4 regions of the Paenibacillus intestini genome follow, and region 2 is predicted to be linked to each of the others. Evidence: predicted binding sites of a transcription regulator. Region 2 holds the regulator's gene; each other region holds the start of a gene.
The links. The regulator Rex, encoded in region 2, represses fermentation and respiration genes when NADH is low (regulators of the CRP and FNR family bind a similar motif). The targets are predictions, from matches to a motif close to TTGTGAAATATTTCACAA.

Region 1 (5,657 bases), on a different contig from region 2:
AGATGCTCCGTCCTGCTGCGTACAGGTAGACGGTGCATTACTTGAAGGTCGTTTGCTTACTGGTGTTTTTGTATCCGATACTCAGACGTTTGGCCTTAATCCCTATGTGAAGGACGGCGACGGAGGTCGTACCTACATGCAGGCTTTTGTTCAATAGTGGTCGGGTCAAACGCATGGCTAATGCAGTATAAGGAGGGTCTGCTTGCAGGCTCTCCCTTTTTTGATGGTAGGTGCGTAAACAGGGAAAGGACAAAAGTAACGGCTTTGACACTGTTTTTTATCAAAGAATGTGCCATAATAAAGGGTATGGACAACAGGGTGAATGATTTTACGCAGGGTGGTGTTACCTACATGATGAAGAAAATTCCCGGTTACATAGGTCTATGTATGCTTGTTCTCGTCATTTTGACGGGGTGTACCAGAGAGACACAGCCTTCCGAACAGCCGGTTGTCTCAGAGAAAGATTCAGCCAATACGATTACGGTTGCCATTGATGGCAGTACTTTTTTACCTGATGCGACGAAGTCCATCAAACGAGATTTCAGTGAAGGCTTGACGCTCAAAAAAGCTTTGCTGAACAGCGGGCTGGTTGATTTTACGGCAGACGGAAAACGGATCCAGTCTGTGGGTGAGGTTTCTCTTGATTCGTCTCTGAGTTGGGCAGTGAAGCTGAACGGTAAGGATATTGCTCCAGAAAAGTGGGATACCGAGCTTCATGCTAAGGATGAAGTCATTATATACGTCAAAGCTGCTGACAGCGGGGGAGAAGGTGTCGCATATCAGACAACCCTGCTTAAAGTGAGCGGTGGTAGCGTGGAACCAAATCTGAATCGGCAGTATGCCGGTATTTATGTGCAAGAATGCACTGTTCGTGACGTATTAAAATCCAGTGGAGTTGTGCGTCTGTCGGAGAATAACAAGTTTGTTGTTGCCGTTGAGAATGTTATGCCTCGGACGAATCAGCGCTGGGTAATCAAGGTCAATGATAAAGAGTTAATGGAGAATGGATTGGATATGAAATTAAATCCACGGGATGCGGTGAAGCTTGAACTTGTCAACGCATCCTGAGCACATACAAGGAAATACGAAAAGCCCAATGTTGATAATAATCAAATTTGGGCTTTTTACTGTATGATGAACTCTTTAAACAGTCGTGACAGCAAGTGAAAGGCCCGCTACCTGAGGTCAAGCTATTCATTTAACATGACGTCAAATGCGGCAAATTTCATTCGGGCACAATTCGCAGTGGCAAATGCCCTGCAACATTTTCAGGTCTTTGATCACAATCATACCATTGTCATATTCAATGGCATCTTTTTTGCGAAGGTCACTGAGCATGCGGTTTACACTTTCACGGGTAGCGCCAATCATATTGGACAGATCCGTGTGGGTAATTTTTTTATGAATCATCACATGATCTCCGTGCGCCTCTCCATACGAATTGGATAGCCTGATCAAGGTAGAACAGAGTGCCCCAGGTTTACCGTACAACATCAAATCCCGGAACTTTGTTTGGGTTAAACGATGATGAATGCCCATCCACTTCATGAAATCAATCGCAAAGTCACAATGCTGACAGATCAACATTTCCAGGTCCTTGTGTTCCAGCACACCAATCTCGCTGTCCTCCAGTACTTCCGCCGAGAAGCTGTGTCTGGAGCCAAAGAACGGATCGGCCTGACCAATCATATCGCCTGTCTGGTACATGTACATGATCAGTTCCTTGCCCTCGTCGGTGGATTTCGTGATCTGTGCACGTCCCCGTTTCATATAATAAAGTTTGTCAGAGACGTCACCTTCCCAGTACAGATGTGTTCCTTCCGGGTAGGTTCGGTCTTTCATCGTTACGAGCAGATGATTAAAATTCACTTCCGAGAAACAGTTGGTGTTTCCGCGTTTTTCCAGTACGTTTGTTAGTTCTCCCATACGTTGATCTCCCCTTTATCTCCCCGGTCTGGCGAGTGCAGCTACATGTTGCCCCCGAGGTTCGCCGCAAACTGTGCCATCCTGATCTGGGCATCTCGGCCGTGTGGAGGTACGGTACAAATTGCGGTGGTTCAATTTTTAAGTTCAGTATATACCTAATCTTACCGTTTGAGGGGCATGGAAAGCATTTAAAAATGGCGAAATTTCAAACATTGTGATTAAATTCACTTTTCGAGGGGAAGGATGAGGCTGTTGGTCTACTATTTTAAATAGAAACTGAAATATGACTTCTAAGGGGAGGTTAAAAACTTAACTAAAATTTGTCATACTTTGTGAAAAAAATCACATAATATATCTTTTCCCCATGGTACGATGTGCATGTAAAGAAGAGAGACAAACCAATACGAACCTTTAGGAGGATGAGGGAGATGGCTGTAAAAAATGAAGTCGCCCCAACAAAAGAACCGACAGCAGGTCAGTATATTCAAACGTTAATTGATAAAGCGAACAAAGCACATGCAGCATTCATGTCCATGGATCAGGAGCAAATAGACCGGATTGTGCAGGCAATGGCGCTTGCGGGACTGGATAAACATATGATGCTCGCCAAAATGGCCGTGGAAGAAACGGGACGCGGTGTATATGAAGATAAAATTATTAAAAATATATTCGCAACAGAGTATGTTTATAACAGCATTAAATATGAAAAAACAGTAGGCGTTATCGAAGACAATGAATATGACAGCTTCCAGAAAATTGCGGAGCCGGTTGGTATTATCATGGGGATCACACCGGTAACCAACCCGACATCAACAACGATGTTTAAAGCACTGATTGCCATCAAAACACGTAATCCGATCATCTTTGGTTTCCACCCTTCCGCACAGAACTGTAGCCGCGAGGCCGCGAAAATTTTGCTTGAAGCTGCTGTGAAAAACGGTGCTCCAGCCGACTGTATCCAATGGATTGATGATCCATCCATGGATCGTACGAACGCATTGATGAATCACAATGATGTGGCTCTCATCTTGGCGACAGGCGGATCAGCGATGGTACGGGCAGCATACAGCTGTGGTAAACCGGCACTGGGCGTAGGACCAGGTAACGTGCCTTGCTTTATCGAGAAAAGTGCAGATATCAACCAGGCGGTAACGGATTTGATTCTGTCGAAGTCTTTTGACAATGGTATGATCTGTGCGTCCGAACAAGCGGTCATTATTGAAGAACCCATCTTCGATCAAGTGAAAAAGAAAATGATTACGAACGGCTGTTACTTTGTGAACAAAGAAGAGGCAGCCAAACTGACAGCAGGTGCAATCAACGCAGAGAAATGTGCGGTTAACCCGACCATTGTAGGTCAGTCCGCTGTGAACATTGCCAAAATGTGCGGTATTGAAGTACCGGCAGGTACTAAAATTCTGGTAGCCGAGATTGAAGGTGTAGGCACCAAATTCCCATTGTCTGCTGAGAAACTGAGTCCGGTGCTGGCATGTTACAAAGTTAAATCTGCAAAAGATGGTATTGAGCGTGCGGCAGAAGTGGTTGCTTTTGGTGGTATGGGTCACTCCTCTGTCATTCATTCGAACAATGAAGAAGTGATCAATCAATTTGCGGATCGCCTGCAAACCGGACGGATTATCGTGAACTCCCCTTCAACACATGGCGCAATCGGAGATATCTATAATACCAACATGCCATCGTTGACACTGGGTTGTGGATCGTACGGACGTAACTCGACATCTTCCAACGTAACTGCTGTGAACCTAATCAATGTGAAAAGGGTGGCTCGCCGTACCGTGAATATGCAATGGTTCAAAGTGCCGAACAAAGTCTACTTCGAAAAAGGGGCAACTCAATACCTTGCCAAAATGCCGGACATTACTCGCGTAGCGATTATTACAGATGCCATGATGGTCAAACTCGGATATGTGGAAAAAGTAGAGCATTATCTGCGTCAACGTCAGACACCGGTAGCGATTGAAGTCTTCTCAGAAGTTGAGCCGGATCCATCAACAACAACAGTAGACCGCGGTACAGCCATGATGGAACGCTTCCAGCCAGACTGTATTATCGCACTCGGTGGCGGGTCACCAATGGATGCTGCCAAAGCGATGTGGTTGTTCTATGAATATCCGGATACAGAGTTCAACAACCTGAAACAAAAATTCATGGATATCCGTAAACGGATTTACAAATACCCAAGACTCGGATCAAAAGCGAAATTCGTAGCCATCCCGACAACATCAGGTACAGGTTCGGAAGTCACATCGTTTGCGGTAATTACGGATAAAGAGCATGGCAACACCAAATATCCGCTCGCTGACTATGAATTGACACCAGACGTAGCGATTGTTGACCCTGAGTTCGTATACAGTTTGCCAAAAACGGCAGTAGCCGACACCGGTATGGACGTATTGACACATGCGATTGAAGCGTACGTATCCGTTATGGCGAATGACTACACAGACGGTCTGGCAATCAAAGCCATCCAACTGGTGTTCCAATACCTGGAGCAATCGTCACTGCAAGGTGACAAACTGGCACGTGAGAAAATGCATAATGCTTCCACGATTGCCGGTATGGCTTTTGCCAACGCGTTCCTGGGCATTAACCACAGCTTGGCGCATAAATGGGGAGGTCAATATCACACCGCACACGGACGCACCAATGCCATCCTATTACCACACGTTATTCGTTACAATGCGAAAAAACCGACGAAATTTGCATCGTTCCCGAAATATTCGCACTTTGTGGCCGATGAGCGGTACGCCGAAATCGCACGTATTCTCGGATTACCAGCACGTACAACCGAAGAAGGCGTGAACAGCTTGATCAAAGCCATCCGTGATCTGAACAAAAAACTGGGCATCGAGGAATCGTTCCAGGAGATCGGCTTTGACGCGAAAGACTTCGAATCGCGTGTAGACTACTTGGCAGATCGTGCCTTCGAAGACCAATGTACAACAGCGAATCCAAAACTGCCGCTGGTCACTGAACTTGCCGATGTGTACCGCAACGCTTTCTATGGCAAATTTGAATAACAAGCAACATAAATTACAACTTAGTACTTCAAGTTAAGGCAAGTGATTCAGGGGTTCTCCACATTGGGGAGCCCCGATTGCCGTATAGTTGCATAGCCGAAGGAAAGAACGGAGAGATAGGAAAGGAGGTGAGGAAAAGAGGGCAGAGAAACGAGAAACGAAGCCCTCATTTATCAGTCCGCTAGACAGGTCTTGTGCAAGGTCGAAGCGGACCGTCCACAGGCACAGCGCAGACTAAGTCATCGTAGCGAGTCAAAATGGGCAGAAAAACGGAGAGGCGGAGCGTCCGTCTTTCAGGAGCGATCTAGTCTCATGCATGAACGAGGTCATACGGACAACGCACCAGTAGAGTTGTAGCAAAGTGATACCCGCGTAAGCAGTAGAAAAAGGATGGGCAGAAAAACGGAGAAGCGAAGCCTCCGTTTTTCAGGAGCGATCTAGTCTCATGCATGAACGAGGTCATACGGACAACGCACCAGTAGGGTTGTAGCAAAGTGGTTCCAGCGTAAACAGTAGAAAAAGGATGGGCAGAAAAACGGAGAGGCGAAGCGTCCGTTTTTCAGGAACCTATATCATGCCCTTGGTTGCTCCGAGCATAGCGGAGCAATGGTTCCCCAAAATGCTAGGAACAAAGGGGAGGTGGCTGTTTGCACAGAAGAGGTTCACACGATAACGGAGCGGGCAGGACAG
Region 2 (5,657 bases):
TTCTGATATTGTGATTACCAATCACTCCAAACTGTTTACAGACGTGAAGGCTGCTCATCAGCTGTTGCCAGCTTATGAAAGTCTGGTCATTGATGAAGCGCACCATCTTGAAGATGTAGCGGGTAAACATTTGGGGCTTCACATGAAGTATTTTACGCTCGTACACACACTGACCCGTTTGTTCAAAGATAGTCGTAATGGTCAGCTTCCCATGCTTCGCTCTCAGTTGTCAGGGCACGAGAACGGTGTACAGTGGGGTTCAATGGTGGATCAGATGTTTCCTCTCGCCGTGGAAGTGAAGGAAATGTGGGATCGTCTGAGCGATGCTCTGTTTGGTCTTTTGCCTGAACGGAGTGATGCTTCTCCAGGGGAGACCGGACAGTTCTCGCTGCGGCTTAAAGCGTCTCAGAAGCCTGCCAAGTGGCAGGAGTTGCAGGATTTGGAGAACCAGATCTATGTGACATTGGGTGATTTGGTTCGTAAGGGTGACAAACTGTTGCTCGAAGTAAAAGAAGATCAGGATGATTATCAGTCCGACAGTCTGATCACTGATATCACCGGGCTCTTGAAAGATCTGACGACGATGAAGGAGAATTTAAGATTCTTCATGCGTATGGATGATGCCAAGACCGTGTACTGGATGGAGGCCAGCGGACAGTTCCGTAGCAAGTCACTCCAGCTATACGCTGTTCCGGTTGATGTGAGCGCGCAATTGAAAGAGATGTTTTTCGATAAAAAGAAAAGCGTTGTGCTTACATCGGCTACGCTGTCGGTGGATAAGTCATTCCAGTTCATGATTGAGCAACTGGGTTTGCAGGAAGCTGCCGACAATAATCGGCTTCTGACCTCGATGCTACCTTCCCCATTCAATTATCGGGAACAAGCTTTGTTAGTAATCCCGCGGGATTTCCCGAGTCTGAAGGGGAGCGTAGGGGACGCGCACTTTGTACAGATGCTGGTGCACTCTCTTGCTGAGACGGCGATTGCAACTCAAGGACGTATGATGGTGCTGTTTACCTCTTATAAAATGCTTCGACAAGTCTATGAACCACTGAAAGAGGCTTTGTCCGGGAATGACATCTCGTTACTGGGGCAAGGTGTTGACAGCGGGAATCGTTCGAAGTTGACCCGACGCTTCCAGGATGCCAAAGCAGCAGTCCTGCTGGGTACGAGTAGCTTCTGGGAGGGCGTGGATATTCCGGGTGAAGCGCTGACCTGTCTTGCGATTGTGAGACTGCCTTTCCAGCCGCCTAACCATCCGCTTCTGGAAGCGAAGAGTGAACTGTTGCAAGAGCAGAAGAAGAATCCATTCATGAAGCTGTCTGTGCCACAGGCAGTCATTCGCTTCAAGCAGGGCTTCGGCCGACTCGTTCGGACAGGCAAAGATCGCGGAATCGTCATTGTGTATGATACGCGTGTAATTGAAGCTTATTACGGCAAGTACTTCCTGTATTCGCTACCGGGACCAAAGATGGAGCATATGCTGACAGAACAGATGGTTCCCCGTATTGCTGAATGGTTAGATCGACCTGCAGAAACTCAAAAATAATTACGATGTAAAGCTATAACATTGCATTGGACTTCACCATGGCGTTAAACTTTGAAGAAGACTTCACAAAGTTCGAACAGGGCAGCGCTTTAATGAACTTATATTCCTAATAATTCGGGCATTCTGTATGAGGACATCATGCATGGATATTGCATGTATACAGAATGCTCATCTTTTCAATATTTATTTAATCGTGGCGATGGTAAGGGGGAGCAAGGATGAAATCGGATAAAATATCAGAAGCGGTAGTACGGCGTCTGCCTGTATATTTGCGTTATTTAAACGAGTTGGTTCAGCGTGAGGTGACAACGGTTTCCTCGCAGGAACTAGGACAGCGACTGGATTTGAATCCAGCTCAAATCCGTAAAGATTTAGCTTATTTCGGTGATTTTGGTCGTAAAGGAATCGGGTATGATGTGTCTTACCTGATCGAGAAGATTCGTCACATTTTGAAAATTGATCAGCAAATTAATGTGGCTCTGGTAGGGGCCGGTAATCTCGGACATGCCTTATCGAATTATAATGCTTATTTGAAGGACAATATGAAAATTGTCGCTATTTTTGATGCGTTTGGGCCTAAGATTGGCAGTAAAATTAATAGCCTGACGGTCAAACCTATGGAAGAACTTACAGAAGCGGTTCAGAAAGATAACATCCGTATCGGGATCATCACGGTGCCGGACACGGAAGCTCAGAATGTTGCCGATCAACTGATTGAATCGGGTATTGAGGCGATCCTGAATTTTGCACCGACGATTCTAAAAACGCCTTCACATGTGCGGATTCATCATGCAGACTTTACAACGGATTTGCTCAGTTTGGCTTATTATTTGGAGAACGGGAAGGAAGATGAGCTTGATGACAACAACGAATAAATGGGTAATCCAAAATGGTAAATTTGCTGTAAATGAAGGTGCCAATTGGACTGTGATTCAAGGGTATATGGTCGTTGAAAATGACAAGATTGTGCATATTGGTGAGACGCTGCCGGATGGTGACGAGAACCTGCCTAAAGTGGATGGAAAAGGACTGCTCTTCCTGCCGGGTCTGATCAATACGCATGGTCATGCGGCAATGTCTCTGCTTCGAGGTCATGGTGATGACCTGGCATTGCAAGTGTGGTTACAAGAAAAAATGTGGCCAATGGAAGCCAAAATGACTTCTGAGGACGTGTATTGGGGAGCATCCCTTTCGGTGCTTGAGATGTTAAAAGGCGGAACAACAGCTTTCCTGGACATGTATGACCACATGGATCAGGTAGCAAAAGTGGTTGAACAGTCAGGAGCAAGAGCTGCGCTGGCTCGCGGTGTCATTGGACTGTGCTCCGAAGAAGAGCAGATGCGAAAGCTCGAAGAGTCCGCTGCGTTTGCGCGTGAATGGAATGGACAGGCGGATGGACGCATCACAACCGTAATCTCTCCGCACGCGCCTTACACATGCCCTCCAGATTACATAGAGAAGCTTGTTCAAGTTGCGCATGATCTAAACCTGCCTCTCCATACGCACATGTCAGAGACGCTTCGTGAAGTGGAGCAGAATGTATCAGATTACGGCATGCGTCCAGTGGCACATTTGGAGAAGCATGGCTTTTTCTCACGTCCTTCACTCGTAGCGCATGCTGTGCATCTCAACGATGAAGAGATCGAGATCTTGGCACGTCATGATGTCGCTGTATCCCATAATCCGGGTAGTAATTTGAAGCTTGCATCGGGTGTAGCTCGTGTTCCCGCTTTGTTGAAAGCAGGAGTTACTGTATCTTTAGGAACAGACGGACCGGCAAGCAACAACAATCTGGATATGTTTGAGGAAATGAGACTTGCAGCTTTAATTCATAAAGGAGTATCCGGTGATCCTACCGCCGTACCTGCCGGGGAAGCGTTGCTTCTTGGAACAGCTTACGGTGCGAAGTCCATCTTCCTGAACGATACTGGAGTTTTGAAAGTTGGTAAAAAGGCTGATTTTATTGCACTCAACATTGAACAGGCTCACTTCTATCCACACACGGATTTGATTTCACATGCAATTTACTCGGCTTCGGCGAAAGATGTGGAACATGTATGGGTAGATGGCAAACAAGTCGTAAAACATGGTGAATGTTTAACACTGGATGAAGAGCGCATTTTGCGGGAATCCCAGTTGGCCTTTGATCAATTGCTTGCGCGTTAAGAGGCAACTTCAATGCGCACTTTTAGGGAAAGGAAGTTCAACTCTTGAAGAAAAAAAAGAAGTGGATATGGATATCGCTGCTCATTCTCGTTCTGATCTTGATTGGGCTTCAGCGATATTACGTCTATGTCACGCAGGATCAGCGGCAGGAAGAAGCATTGGCGATTGAATCGGCACAGAACCAGCTGGGCATTACAGCACCTGATGAACTGCGGAAGTACGTGTGGGGCGAAAAGAGTGGCGCTGACAACATATACTGGACGATGACAGCTAAAAACAAAGATAATCAGGACATTATGATCTGGGTTAAGTTTGATAATAACAATCAGCCTGTACAAGGCGCGGCAGGTGTGCACAGTGAGTTATTGCAGAACGGGATGACCGAAATGCAGATTCGCAACCGTTTCAGCTCAGATGTTCCAGGCGGTGAGATCAAACGGATCATGCCAGGTGTTGTGAACAATATCTATGTGTGGCAAGTGTACTATGACGATGATACGCATAACTATTATCGCTTTTACCGATTTAGCAACGGAGAGCAAGTCGATCTGGTATATACGTTACCGAACAGCTGACTTCATACATCTTCTTCCATTATGATGATGAATAAAACGGTCAATTCATAGATAGTTGCACATAACAATAAGCCAAAAAACCGGCAGACGGGATACCGACTGAACCGGTTTTTTGCATTCCAACCATTGAACATCAAATGAAATAGTTAAAATTATTAATTTATTCATATTTTCGCCTTCGAAATTGTATATACGATGTGATATACTCAGATATGTACTGAAGTTAACGAACAACGCAAATAAATCTGCAATAAACGTTGCAGACATGATGTACAGCTAAATATACAAGCCTGTAGATTAAGGACGGGCTCATTTTGGGAGGGGTAATTCATTTGAAGCTGAAAGTATTGCCTATTGTTCTAACCGCCGTAGTTTCTGCCGTCCTGTTGTTTGGAGGTTGGTTCATATACCGTCAAGTAGCCGTACAGAGTCCGATTGAAAAGATGGTTACTCAGTACGAAGGTGTTAATAGCGTTCAGTTAACTATTAACCGCAATGATGTACAAATGAAACTTGATTTAAAGCCAAATGTAGATTTAGGTAGACTGGTGCAATATATTCATAGAGAAGGACAGAACCTGATCGGCTCCCGAGCGCTCAAACTGGATGTCGTAGACCACTCCAATGAGGCGCTTGAAAACTGGTGGGGAGATGCCATGTTTACCGTAGCCCAGGCGATGGAGAACAAACAATACGCCGAGATTACTCCGACGTTGTCCAAGATGGCTACAGGAGGAATTCAAGTCAATACGGCGATGGATGACAACAATGTTTATGTAAGTCTGCGAGACGGAGAAGCCAGCAAGTTTATTATACTGCCGCGTGTACCCGGTCAGATAGGAGTGTGGCCTAATGCCTAAATGGACAAAAGAAGCAGCCATAGGAATTGTCCCAGTTGTTATCATTTTTCTTGCTTTTATCGGTGTGAATATTGTTCCGATTCTGATCGCAGCATTGCTGGTTGGTGGGTTGTTATTCATGATGCAGATGCGCGGCGGGATTACGGTAGGTGCTGGACAAGAGCGTAAACGGAAGAAAAAAGGACCTTCAAAACTGACGTTTGAAGAAATTGGAGGTCAGGACAGTGCCAAGCAGGAATTAAGAGAGGCGCTTGACTTTCTGATCCGTCATGAAGAAATACAGAAGTTTGGGATAAGGCCAATGAAAGGTATTTTGCTGACTGGTCCTCCGGGAACAGGGAAAACGTTGATGGCTAAAGCCGCGGCTCACTACACGGATTCGGTATTCGTAGCTGCATCAGGCAGTGAGTTTGTTGAAATGTATGTCGGTGTAGGTGCCAGCAGAATCCGGGATTTGTTTAAGGATGCCAGAACACGGGCAGCGAAGGAAAACAAGGAAAATGCGAT
Region 3 (5,657 bases), on a different contig from region 2:
AGCAGCGGAGCCCCGATACTAAAAATCAGGATAATGCCGAGCCCCACATATGCGCCTGCCATTAAGGCAGCGACCATGTAACGTGGCAAACTTGCATTCATCTGATCTCTCTTTTTGACGGCAGCTTCAATAATTCCTTCAACACTTGGTGTATACATCACGGTTTCCCCCATTAGTCAACATCAATCGCAATCCCCATTGTTACGGTAGAGCAGAGGTTATACAGCAATCCAGACCTGGTCATTCTCTACCTTGACCGGATACATCTGCACTTGACCGTTGTCTGGTGCTTGCACCTGACCTGTTGTCAAATCAATTTTCCAGTCGTACAGCGGATCATAGAGATAGTGTCCAGAGACAATGCCTTCCGCCAGCGGCCCACCCTTAGGGTGGGGGTTATGGTTGTCAGCAGCAAAGATGGTGCCATCCGAAGCACGGAATACCGCAAGCTGCAGATCTTCGATCTCGACAACTCTGCCAATGCGTGGCAGAAATTCATTTATAGCTCCAGCCGGGAAATACGTGCCTGTTTGTTTGGTTGTCATCGTAAACCACTCCTTTTGTATCAATTTGTTTCTCTATTTGAATCCCATATAATCTAATTTGGTTTATGGGCGAGCCGTAACTTCAATGCTATGGAACATTTTGCTTTGGCCTTCTTCATCACGAATCGCTTTTTGCCATGGTTCTTCCACCTGTGCAAGGGCAAACTCGATCCGTTCCATCAACGCTTTACGTTCCTCAACGTTATCCACAACAACCGAGCGGATGTGCTCCAGACCCATACGTTCTACCCATTCGGAAGTACGCTCCAGATAGTTACCTGTCTCGCGGTAGTACTGCATGATAGCTCCGCACAATTCGATCAGTTCATCATCGGTTTTGACTTTGCACAGCGAGTCAGCGAGCCTTGCTTTGATTCCGCCGTTACCACCGATGAAGATTTCCCAGCCGCCGTCATTGCCGACGATCCCGATATCCTTCGTACATGCTTCTGCACAGTTCCGAGGACAGCCGTTCACGGCATATTTGAATTTGGCTGGCAGATCGAGACGTTCAAATTTACGTTCGATTCTCGCACCCATGGCCATCGAATCCTGTGTGCCGAAGCGGCAGAATTGGGAGCCAACACATGTTTTAACCGTACGAAGCGATTTCGCGTAAGCGTAACCCGAAGGCATATCCAGCTCAGCCCATACTTTAGTCAAATCTTCTTTTTTGACGCCGATGAGATCAAGACGCTGACCGCCTGTCACTTTAACCGCTTTGATATCATATTTAACCGAAACGTCAGCGATCTTTTTCAGATCGGCTGGTGTCGTTACCCCGCCGTACATCCGAGGTACAACGGTGTATGTTCCGTCTTTTTGAATATTGGCGTTCATACGTTCGTTAACAAACCGGGATTCTTTTTCATCTTCGTGTGTGTCCGGATAAATCATGCCCAGATAGTAGTTGATGGCCGGACGACACTTCGAGCAGCCCTCAGGCTGGCTCCAACCAAGTACATTCATGACTTCCTTGCTCGTTTGCAAGCCTTTTTCCCGGATTTCAGCTACAATCTCATCCCGTCCGAGAGTTGTACAGCTGCAGATTCCCTGTTTGCCACCGGCAGTGAAATTATCTCCAAGCACGTATTGTAAAATCTGTTCAACCACTGGTTTGCATCCTCCGCAAGAGCGGGTTGCACCTGTGCAGGCTTTAATCTCGTCAACTGTAGTTAGACCCTGATTGGTGATGACATCCACGATGGCGCCTTTGGTTACGCCGTTACATCCACAAACGATCTCATCCACCGGCATCGTTTCAACAGACGTCGTTTTTTTATGACCGCCGCAACCTGTACCCATAAGGGAACTGTACAATTCATCTGTCATTTCAGTCTGGTTTTTGATCAGTTTCTGCAGTTCAGCGGAATCCGTAATGTCACCAAAGAGTACAGCACCTACCATTTTGTTGTCACGAAGCAGGATTTTTTTGTACGTTCGTTTCCAGTCGTCTTTTTGCGAAATTACGTTATGTTCCGGGCTATCAATGAATTCGCCAGTAGAGAAGACGTCTACACCCGAAATTTTCAATTTGGTGGATACAACCGAGCCTTCATACGGAGCTGTTTCGACTCCGCAAATATGTTTCGCAAGAATCATTCCTTGTTCAAACAGTGGCGCCACAAGTCCGTAACACACACCGCGATGTTCATTACATTCTCCGACAGAGTAAACGTCTTTCAGTGAAGTCTGCATGTAGTCATCCACGATGATACCTCGGTTGACTTCGATCCCACTCTCCCGAGCTACCGCTATATTCGGTTTAATACCAACCGCCATGACCACAAAATCAACATTCAGCACAGATTCGTCGGCAAAACGAATACCTTCAACCCGTTCACCACCCAGTAGTTCGGAAGTTTGAGCGCCCATTTTGAACTTGATTCCCTGACGTTCCAGTTCAGCTTTCAACATGGCAGAAGCCTGAGGATCGAGCTGGCGTTCCATCAGATCATCCATAAGATGCACAACAGTAACGTCCATACCGAGTTGCACAAGTCCCTTTGCAGCTTCCAGGCCTAGCAGTCCGCCCCCGATGACAGCTGCTTTTTTGTATGCTTTTGCAGCTTCCAGCATGATATTGCAATCGGCGATATCGCGGAAACCAACGACACCCTGCTTGTCATGTCCGGGTACAGGGAGGATGAAAGAATTTGACCCTGTTGCAATGATAATTTTGTCATACGGAGCACGGTGTCCATCTTCGGTTACTACTTCACGAGTCTCGGCATCAATGCGGGCAACCGTGGTTCCTGTGTGAAGCGTAATGCCGTAGTCCTCGTACCAGTGGAGATCATTAAGGACAATGTCATCCAGCGTTTTACTACCTTCAAGTACGTAGGACAACATAATACGATTGTAGTTAGGATAAGGTTCTGTACCAAAAACCGTAATATCAAAGCGTGAAGTTAATTTTAGAATTTGTTCCACCGTGCTGATTCCGGCCATACCATTACCGATGACGACTAATTTTTCTTTATTTCCGTTCATGTGTGTAGCCCTCCCTTGGATAAACCTGTACATTTACCAACATTTTTAATGGCTTATATTTGAATTATACATCGACTAACTCAATCATAATGTGATTTATTTCACTAATTACGATAGAACATTCATATTAAAATAAGTGTGATGACCGTCACGAAAACAAAAATATTTTTAGAAATGAGAAATACGAACTATTGTTCTTATTTTTGGTTCGAGGTATGATCATAGTGGGGTCGGTTACGTTCCCTATTTTCTCGAAAGGACGTTTTTGCATCATGATGGGAAGATCCCACCTGATTATCGGTACAGGCGTTTCACTTTCAGTGTTGCAACTCCTTGGAATGCAGGTTACTGCTCCGGCTGTAACCGTTGCACTAATAGGATCGTTGTTGCCAGATATTGATGAGCCTAATTCATTGCTGGTATCGAAAGCATTGCCGAGCAGTTTGATTCGACTGTTGCAGACGATTCTTTTGCCTGCGGCTGTGTTTGTGTATTTTTACGTTCCGGCCAAACCGTGGAATCTGCTACTTGCTGTATTCATTGGGCTTGTGTCGTTCCTGCCTTCGCGATCACTGCGTAAAGTATTGATGTTTGCCATTGGACTGGGCTTGGTCTTTTATGGTCATGCTTTTGCTCCGTGGAATCTGATTGCAGGCAGCCTGCTTATGCTGTGCACGACACTTACACACAGGGGCTTAACCCATACCTTGTATGGAACAGCTGTTTGGACGGGGTTACTGTACAGTACAACGCAGCAGCAAGGCCCAGAAATTTGGGTCGCTGGAGGTTCCGCTTATGCTCTTCATCTGCTTGCCGATTCCTTGACGAATCGGGGGATTCGTCCATTGCCGCCATTAAAACTGCGTATTCGGGCAAATCTGATGAGTACGGGAACCAAACATGGAGCAGTTGTAGAAAATGTCTGTGTAATCCTGACACTGATTTTGGCATGGTTTGCATTCTCGCCTTTATTTCTGTAGTACAACCACAAACGCCAGCCCATTATTTATGGACTGGCGTTCTGAAATCAAGAGCTTAACTTGAGTAGTCGCTATGTTGACACGTCTCGAAATCGCTGTTGTTTGATTACACATCAAGAACAAGCAAGTTAGACTTTAGTAGGTGTACCGCTAAGTGTATCGATATCTGTAGAACCAAAGGCTAGTAAAACAACAAGAATAAGTACAATTAGCATTTCGGCAAAACCGACTCCATCAAACTCAGACATCACAGCCACCTCTTTTCATGCTTGCATTTAGGAATTTATACGCTGCTGAAAAGCCTGAATGACATCGTTCAGGGTCATATCTCGGCCCGTTTCATCCAAAAATTGTACTAGTTTATCTGAATTAGAGGGTTCAATCTTTTGGAGTGTTTTATACTGGCCCACTAATTCTACAACTAATGTGGCTTCTCTAAACAGCGTGACCGCATCCACTCTTAATTTCCCGCTAACCAATAACGCGGCAACAATCAATTCAAGTTTTTTACCTTTTAAATTGCCACTCAGAAGGGTATTTGCGGCATTAGTTTTTCTGGAACCTTTATTTGATTTTCCGTTCCTTCCCATTGCCATACAAAGTTCCCCCGCTGTTTGATGTATTGGTTCTTCATCTTTAGTTAACTAACCTTCCATTATCATATCTTATGTATCTCGTGCTCAACATGTTCAAACGATCCATATATTTATGTGACAATTAAAAAAAGAGATACCCCAAAAAAGATTCAATGAGGTATCCCTATAGTTTAAAGCTTTAAATCGTTGAATTATGCCTATATCAAGCGTTATTAATAATGGTTTCCATCGTTGAACGATCGAGACCTTTCACGAGCTTCACAATTAATTCTTTAGCCGCATCGTAATCATCCGTATGAATAATGGAAGAAGAGGTGTGAATATATCGGCTACAGATGCCAATTACGGTGGAAGGTACACCAATACCGCTCAAGTGAACCTGACCCGCGTCCGTCCCGCCCGGCGAGATGAAGTATTGTGTCTTGATCTTATTGGAAGCAGCAGTGTCCTTAACATACTCAACCATTCCACGATGCGTGAACATCCCTGGGTCGAAGATACGGAGCAATGCGCCCTGACCGATATGACCAAAGGACTGTTTGTCACCCGTCATGTCGTTCGCCGCACTACAGTCCAGAGCAAAGAAAATGTCCGGCTGAATGAGATTGGCTGCTGTACGTGCTCCGCGAAGTCCCAATTCTTCCTGAACCGTTGCACCGGAATAGAGGATATTCGGTAGCTTTTCTTTATGCAGTTCTTCTATCAGTTCAAGCGCTAGACCAACACCATAACGGTTATCCCAAGCTTTGGCCATAATTTTCTTAGGGTTAGCCATCGGTGTGAATTCACAAATCGGTACGATCTGCATTCCCGGATGAATCCCCCACGATTCTGCCTCCGCACGATCATCTGCGCCAATATCCAGATACATTGAATTCAAGTCTACGGGCTTGCTGCGCTGGGATTCATCCAGCAAGTGGGTAGGTGTAGAGCCGACAACGCCTGTAATCCGGCGCTCAGGAGTAATAATCTGAAGACGCTGTGAAAGCACAGCTTGACTCCACCATCCACCGAGCGGACGGAATTTGATCATACCTGTTTCC
Region 4 (5,657 bases), on a different contig from region 2:
TCGCGCGCATAGATCCCCAGCCGCTCCCGCTCGGAGCGATCTTGAACGAGCCTGATGAGCGCGGCAGTCAGTGCCTGCTCACCCGGAGGTACGAGCAATCCGTTGAACCCATCCTGAATGAGATCATTGAGTCCGCCGACATTGGAAGCGATCACCGGAAGACCGCAGCTCATCGCTTCCAGGCATGCGTAGGAGGTTCCCTCCGAGAATAGGGTAGGAATGACAACGATATCTGCCTGATGGTAAGCGTCACGAATATCTTTGAAATCGTACGTATGCTGGTAGATGCGGGCTGTATGCGGATGTGTACGCTGCCAATAGCGAAAGGCTCTGCCCACCGTACTGCCTTCGACCAGTTCTCCGGCAAATTCAACCTCCACATCTGGAAAAGCCCCGAGCAGCTTATCTGCCGCCAGCATCATAGGAATAATACCGCGCTCGCTACTGATGCGGCGTGGATATAGAATGCGGATTGGACGTGGGACTGGTACATCCACAGCGTTGTTCGTATGACCCTGACCTTGATGAGGAGTGATTTCCGCAAACCCGTTTTCGAAAGAAACAGCATCAGCGCCGGAGTCTTCACTTTGCTCTCGCTTAAAATTCTTCGTTCTGGCTTTTTCTCCTGAACTGCGATATAACTCTGAATCATTAAGGCCTGCTGTATGATGATCTGCTGCATCCTCTTTGTATTCCTGAACAAGGGTGTCTTCATGTTCAGCCTGAAGTGCGGTGTCTCTTTTCCATGCCGTCATCCATTCCTCTTCATGCTGCGGTGTGAGCATCCTGCTTGGCGGAGCCGGGATGAAATAAGAGGTGTCCACTGCGTTGGGAATCAGCACAATTTGTTCTGAATCGGTATACATACAAGCTGCCCTGCAGAAAGTCTGGAAATGAGAGTCTACCGAAACGATGCGAACCAGTCCGTCCAGCGCGAGCTGAATGTGATCGGCAACCTGGCGTTTCGTCTCAAGCGGCAGACGGGGGCGATCCCAATTAATGCCATGGCATATTCCGAGACTGCCAGGTTTATAGGTGATGGGTTGCCACAGGCAACTGGCATAGATGATTGGACCGCGAGCGGCTGCGGCCATCCGGTCAAAAGCTTCCGGTACATTTTCCATGTCGTAATCGTAACCATAGACGTCGATCTGTTCGGTTCGGGTCTGGAATGATTCGAAATAGGACAGCTGGTGTACCTCGGGAATATGTCCGAGTCCGCGGATGACACTGCATAGATCGAGAATATAACGTTCCAGCCCGCCGCCAAATACCCGGCCAAACTCCCGGTTGTAACCATCGGTAAAACTATGGGTCAGTATGCTGACCACACCCATATTACGACTCCTCCTTCCAAGGGAGCAGGCGCGGTTCAGGGTCCAGAATGGACTCATACTGCGCTGGGTTGCCCCATTCCCCATGCGGATCAATACGTTTGTAACGTAAATATTTGCGTACCCGATCCTCCAAACTTCCAGCCCAGCCGAGATGCTGAACTTTCAGTTCAGTGCATACCCCTGGTAACACGGTGCAGGACGCGGGAAGACGAGGAACATGGTGATTCTGTTGCGGGTAAAAGTAAGGATAGCCCGGCATATAACGGACAAGGGAGGCAGTGTGACGTTTGTGCATGGACCACAGCTCATCCTCCCGATAATGTGTTCGGCAACCCCACATATCGTAGAATCGGAAGGCAAACCAGTCTGCGTAGTCCTGATCAATGAGTTTGCGCATTGCCTTTTTGGCTTCAGCACTGTATAGTTCATCGGCATCTACCGAGAGAAGCCAGTCTGGATCTGTACTGACTGCAGCTTGCCATAACGTGTTGCGAAGGCGCCATTCTTCGGCAAACAATGGCTTCTCTAACACATCAAGACGAACTACTTTTGGGAAAGCTCTGCATATTTCCGGTGTTCCATCTGTACTGGCATCATCCACAATGACGATTTCATCCACGAATTCACTCAGATTTTGCAACACTTCTTCCAGATAACGTCCTTGCTCATTACGTACCTGAAGCATAGCAGTCAGCTTGTTGTTTTTATTTTTGCGCACCCGACGCACGGGAGAGTTTTGTTCGTACGCGTCTACCTCTACATCACGGCTCGCGGAAGAATTCGTTTCCTCTTCGATCCGTGAGTTAATGATGCGATGAACTTGACTTGAGAAGCTTTGGCTTTGGGCTTCGGAACTCGAAGTCGATTGAAGTGAATCATGCATAACGGGCCTACTTCCAGGGGTTCTGCGCTTCTTCGGGTCTATCATTAAGGCACCTCCCCAAGCAACTGCTGTACGGCTTGATCGAGCAGCTCCAGTTCCATAATCCGAGCTAAGGCCTCTTCATCCTCCACAGCTGTCTCCAGAAACAGCCTTACCGCACCGTGACGTTCCCCTCGAAGAGCCAGTGCCGTCCCGGATAGTTGTCGATATTGCAGAAGGCTGGTCGCATCCTGAATATCACTGGCATGAACGAGCGCGAGCGCATCCTCCACACACTCTGTTTCCTGATAGATACGGAACTTCCAATGCCTTGCCGTTTCCCCGCCAAGCTCATCCAGGACGCGCAGAGCACTGCCATAATCATCATTGATGCGCAGCAGTTCTGCTCGAACCAACTGTTCTTCTCCGGCTTCAAGCCAGCGGCACAATTGCTCATAATGATGACGTTCCTGCTCATTATTTGCACTGATGCCAAACACCTGTAGAGCTTCTTCAATCTGACCTGATCTCGCATAGATGGCGGAGAGGAACCGGTAATGAGACACCACACAATCCTGCCTTCCGTTGATGATAGCATGAGTGAATGCTTCCTTGAGTGAGGCGGCGGCACGTGAATCTTCCAGTAAATACTCATATGCGGACAGAAGAAACGAGATGGTTTCATGAGCACCTGTTTTGGCTCGGAGCTGTCTGTAGTAGTCGGCTCGCAAACGACATTGAAGCGTGGTAACGCGGTCTGGTTTACCAGTCAGTACCTGCTGAAGTGCATGCATAAAAAATATCTCATAATCGCGCAGTGGAATACGTGTACCGTCATAATGGATGTAACCGGCTGGTGAAGTGTCTTCTCCCCCTAGCCAGATGGCACGGGTACCTTGAAAGAGCAGCTTCATATACCGGGTTTCCGAGGATGTGGCCACTAGATCGGCAATGCCGACAAGTCTGGAGATATTGCTCTCCCAGAGTGGAGATGCAGCTTCATCTCCTACGGGTTCAGGCAATAGTGCAATACATAATTCAGGTTGTAGTGAAGCTACCGCTATAAGCCAGTATGGGTGTGCGACGATTGCAACTGTATGTGGTTCCTGTAATCGGTTCTCCGCTTCCGAAAGAGAGATCACCTGAATGGATTTTGGTAATTCTTCTTCCTCAGCCGTACGGCTACTGACATATAAGATCGTGCCTTCTTGAGCTGCAAATAAAGCAACGATGTCCGGGTAGGGGAAGGATAACCAGCCTCCTTTTCGCGGGAAAATCACATATTGAACGGCAAGATCTGTGGACACAGACAGGTCCATTGTTGCCTGTTTTATATCCTCTTCCTGCCTCTGTTTTGGCTTTGGATCCGCATCTGTTAACGGTTCAGCATGTTCCATTTGTAACTCACCACACCTTGATAAGGGATTTTTGGTATGTAAAAAGCCGCTGTAGCACTTCACATATCTCCGTCTGACACTAACATATGGGCATTTGTCTCCAAACATGAACAACTTCCATGAATACGTGCATCAGTCAAGACCAATCAGGCAACGAACAAGCCTGATAAATAGGCTTAATTTTATCTATTGTGTGACCGAGGTCACTTTTTTTACGTAAGAGGGACGAGTTAGTGATAATTATCACATGTGAAAATTAGGTAATCTGGCACAATACGTTCATCAACGTATTTGGAGGACAGACAGCGAAGAAGCCCGCTTCAAAGCCATTTACGTATCTTGCTAAAGCGAGCAGAAAGAAGGGGTAAAGGTATGGATCCGATTATGTTATCGCGTATCCAGTATGCACTTACAACGATTTTCCACTTTTTCTTCGTACCGCTATCCATTGGCCTCGTGCTGTTGGTAGCCATTATGGAGACGTTGTATGTTGCGAAGGGAAAAGAGATTTACAAAACGATGGCCAAGTTCTGGGGCAAGTTGTTCCTGATTAACTTTGCCGTCGGTGTGGTCACCGGTATTTTGCAAGAGTTCCAGTTCGGTATGAACTGGTCGGAGTATTCCCGCTTTGTTGGTGATGTCTTCGGTGCGCCGCTGGCGATCGAGGCTTTGCTGGCATTTTTTATGGAGTCCACATTTATCGGTTTATGGATATTCGGCTGGGATCGACTGTCCAAAAAAGTACATCTGGCTTGTATCTGGCTTGTATTTGTCGGCACATTCCTGTCAGCGGTGTGGATTCTGGCAGCGAACTCGTTTATGCAACATCCCGTTGGATTCGCCATCAATAATGGCCGGGCGGAGATGAATGACTTCTTTGCACTCATTACAAATGGACAGTTTCTCGTTGAATTCCCGCATACGATTTTTGGTGCGTTAATGACGGGAGCCTTTGTCGTGACGGGCATTAGTGCTTATAAGTTAATGAAAAAGAAGGATGTCGAAGTATTCCGCAGATCCTTTAACATCGCGGTTATTATCGGTCTTGTCTCCTCGCTGGGCGTGGCCTTCTCAGGGCACTTCCAGGCTCAATATCTGGTGGAAACACAGCCGATGAAGATGGCTGCAAGTGAGGGAACCTGGACAACAACTGAAGACCCGGCACCGTGGACGGTTATCGCTTCCATTGACCCGGATAAACAGGAGAACTCCGGTGAGATCAAAATCCCTGGATTACTCAGTTATCTCTCTTATAGTAAATTTTCCGGTAGTGTCAAAGGCATGAAAGAACTGAATGCCGAGTACCAGCAAACGTATGGACCCGGAGATTACATTCCACCAGTGCGAACCACATTCTGGAGCTTCCGTGTCATGATTGCTGCAGGCGGCTTGATGATTCTGCTTGCGATGTATGGTACATATCTGGCTTGGCGCAAGAAGCTGGAAGTGGCGAAACCCTGGTTTATGCGTCTGATGGTCTTTGCGATCTCCCTGCCGTTTATTGCGAATTCAGCAGGATGGATTATGACTGAAGTCGGAAGACAGCCATGGACGGTGTTCGGGTATATGACGACCGAGGCAGGTGTGTCACCTAATGTTTCCGCAGGAATGATTTTGTTCTCCACGATTGCCTTTACTGCGGCGTATACGGTTCTTGGCATCGTGATGGTGTATCTGTTTGTACGCAAAATCAAAGCAGGTCCATATGCCGTCGATAAGTCAGACGAGCATGATGAGCCGGCTGATCCGTTTGGCGTAGATGGGGGGTATTCCGTTGTTACTAAGTGAGTTGTGGTTTGTACTGATCGCCGTATTGTTTATCGGTTTTTTCTTTCTCGAAGGATTCGACTTCGGGGTAGGGATGTCTACGGGTCTGATTGCCAAAACAGATCGTGAACGTCGTACATTAATCAATTCGATTGGGCCATTCTGGGATGGAAACGAGGTCTGGTTGCTGACCGCAGGCGGTGCCATGTTTGCGGCTTTCCCGCACTGGTATGCAACGCTGTTCAGCGGATTCTATCTGCCACTGGTGGTTGTGTTGCTGTTGTTGATTGGACG

Region 1: adhE (bifunctional acetaldehyde-CoA/alcohol dehydrogenase) is a predicted target of Rex. The motif match lies at 2,257-2,274, and genes of this name have one in related genera.
Region 3: nirB (nitrite reductase large subunit NirB) is a predicted target of Rex. The motif match lies at 3,128-3,145, and genes of this name have one in related genera.
Region 4: J2T16_RS14880 (cytochrome ubiquinol oxidase subunit I) is a predicted target of Rex. The motif match lies at 3,828-3,845, and genes of this name have one in related genera.

What each region holds. Positions count from the first base shown of each region.
Region 1 covers NZ_JAURUN010000003.1:751,484-757,140, forward strand. Annotated here, with positions in the region: gene J2T16_RS12630 (hypothetical protein) at 1-157, shown strand, start outside; gene J2T16_RS12635 (hypothetical protein) at 352-1,068, shown strand; gene J2T16_RS12640 (Crp/Fnr family transcriptional regulator) at 1,210-1,926, opposite strand; gene adhE (bifunctional acetaldehyde-CoA/alcohol dehydrogenase) at 2,355-4,967, shown strand; gene J2T16_RS12650 (hypothetical protein) at 5,160-5,324, shown strand; gene J2T16_RS12655 (hypothetical protein) at 5,615-5,657, shown strand, end outside.
Region 2 covers NZ_JAURUN010000001.1:67,265-72,921, forward strand. Annotated here, with positions in the region: gene dinG (ATP-dependent DNA helicase DinG) at 1-1,549, shown strand, start outside; gene J2T16_RS00385 (redox-sensing transcriptional repressor Rex) at 1,768-2,424, shown strand; gene J2T16_RS00390 (amidohydrolase) at 2,408-3,715, shown strand; gene J2T16_RS00395 (hypothetical protein) at 3,760-4,290, shown strand; gene J2T16_RS00400 (hypothetical protein) at 4,623-5,150, shown strand; gene J2T16_RS00405 (AAA family ATPase) at 5,143-5,657, shown strand, end outside.
Region 3 covers NZ_JAURUN010000003.1:368,736-374,392, forward strand. Annotated here, with positions in the region: gene J2T16_RS10870 (formate/nitrite transporter family protein) at 1-158, opposite strand, end outside; gene nirD (nitrite reductase small subunit NirD) at 219-545, opposite strand; gene nirB (nitrite reductase large subunit NirB) at 609-3,038, opposite strand; gene J2T16_RS10885 (metal-dependent hydrolase) at 3,311-4,018, shown strand; gene J2T16_RS10890 (hypothetical protein) at 4,294-4,614, opposite strand; gene J2T16_RS10895 (M42 family metallopeptidase) at 4,817-5,657, opposite strand, start outside.
Region 4 covers NZ_JAURUN010000004.1:386,436-392,092, reverse strand. Annotated here, with positions in the region: gene J2T16_RS14895 (glycosyltransferase family 4 protein) at 1-1,337, opposite strand, end outside; gene J2T16_RS14890 (glycosyltransferase) at 1,339-2,265, opposite strand; gene J2T16_RS14885 (hypothetical protein) at 2,265-3,596, opposite strand; gene J2T16_RS14880 (cytochrome ubiquinol oxidase subunit I) at 3,969-5,384, shown strand; gene cydB (cytochrome d ubiquinol oxidase subunit II) at 5,371-5,657, shown strand, end outside.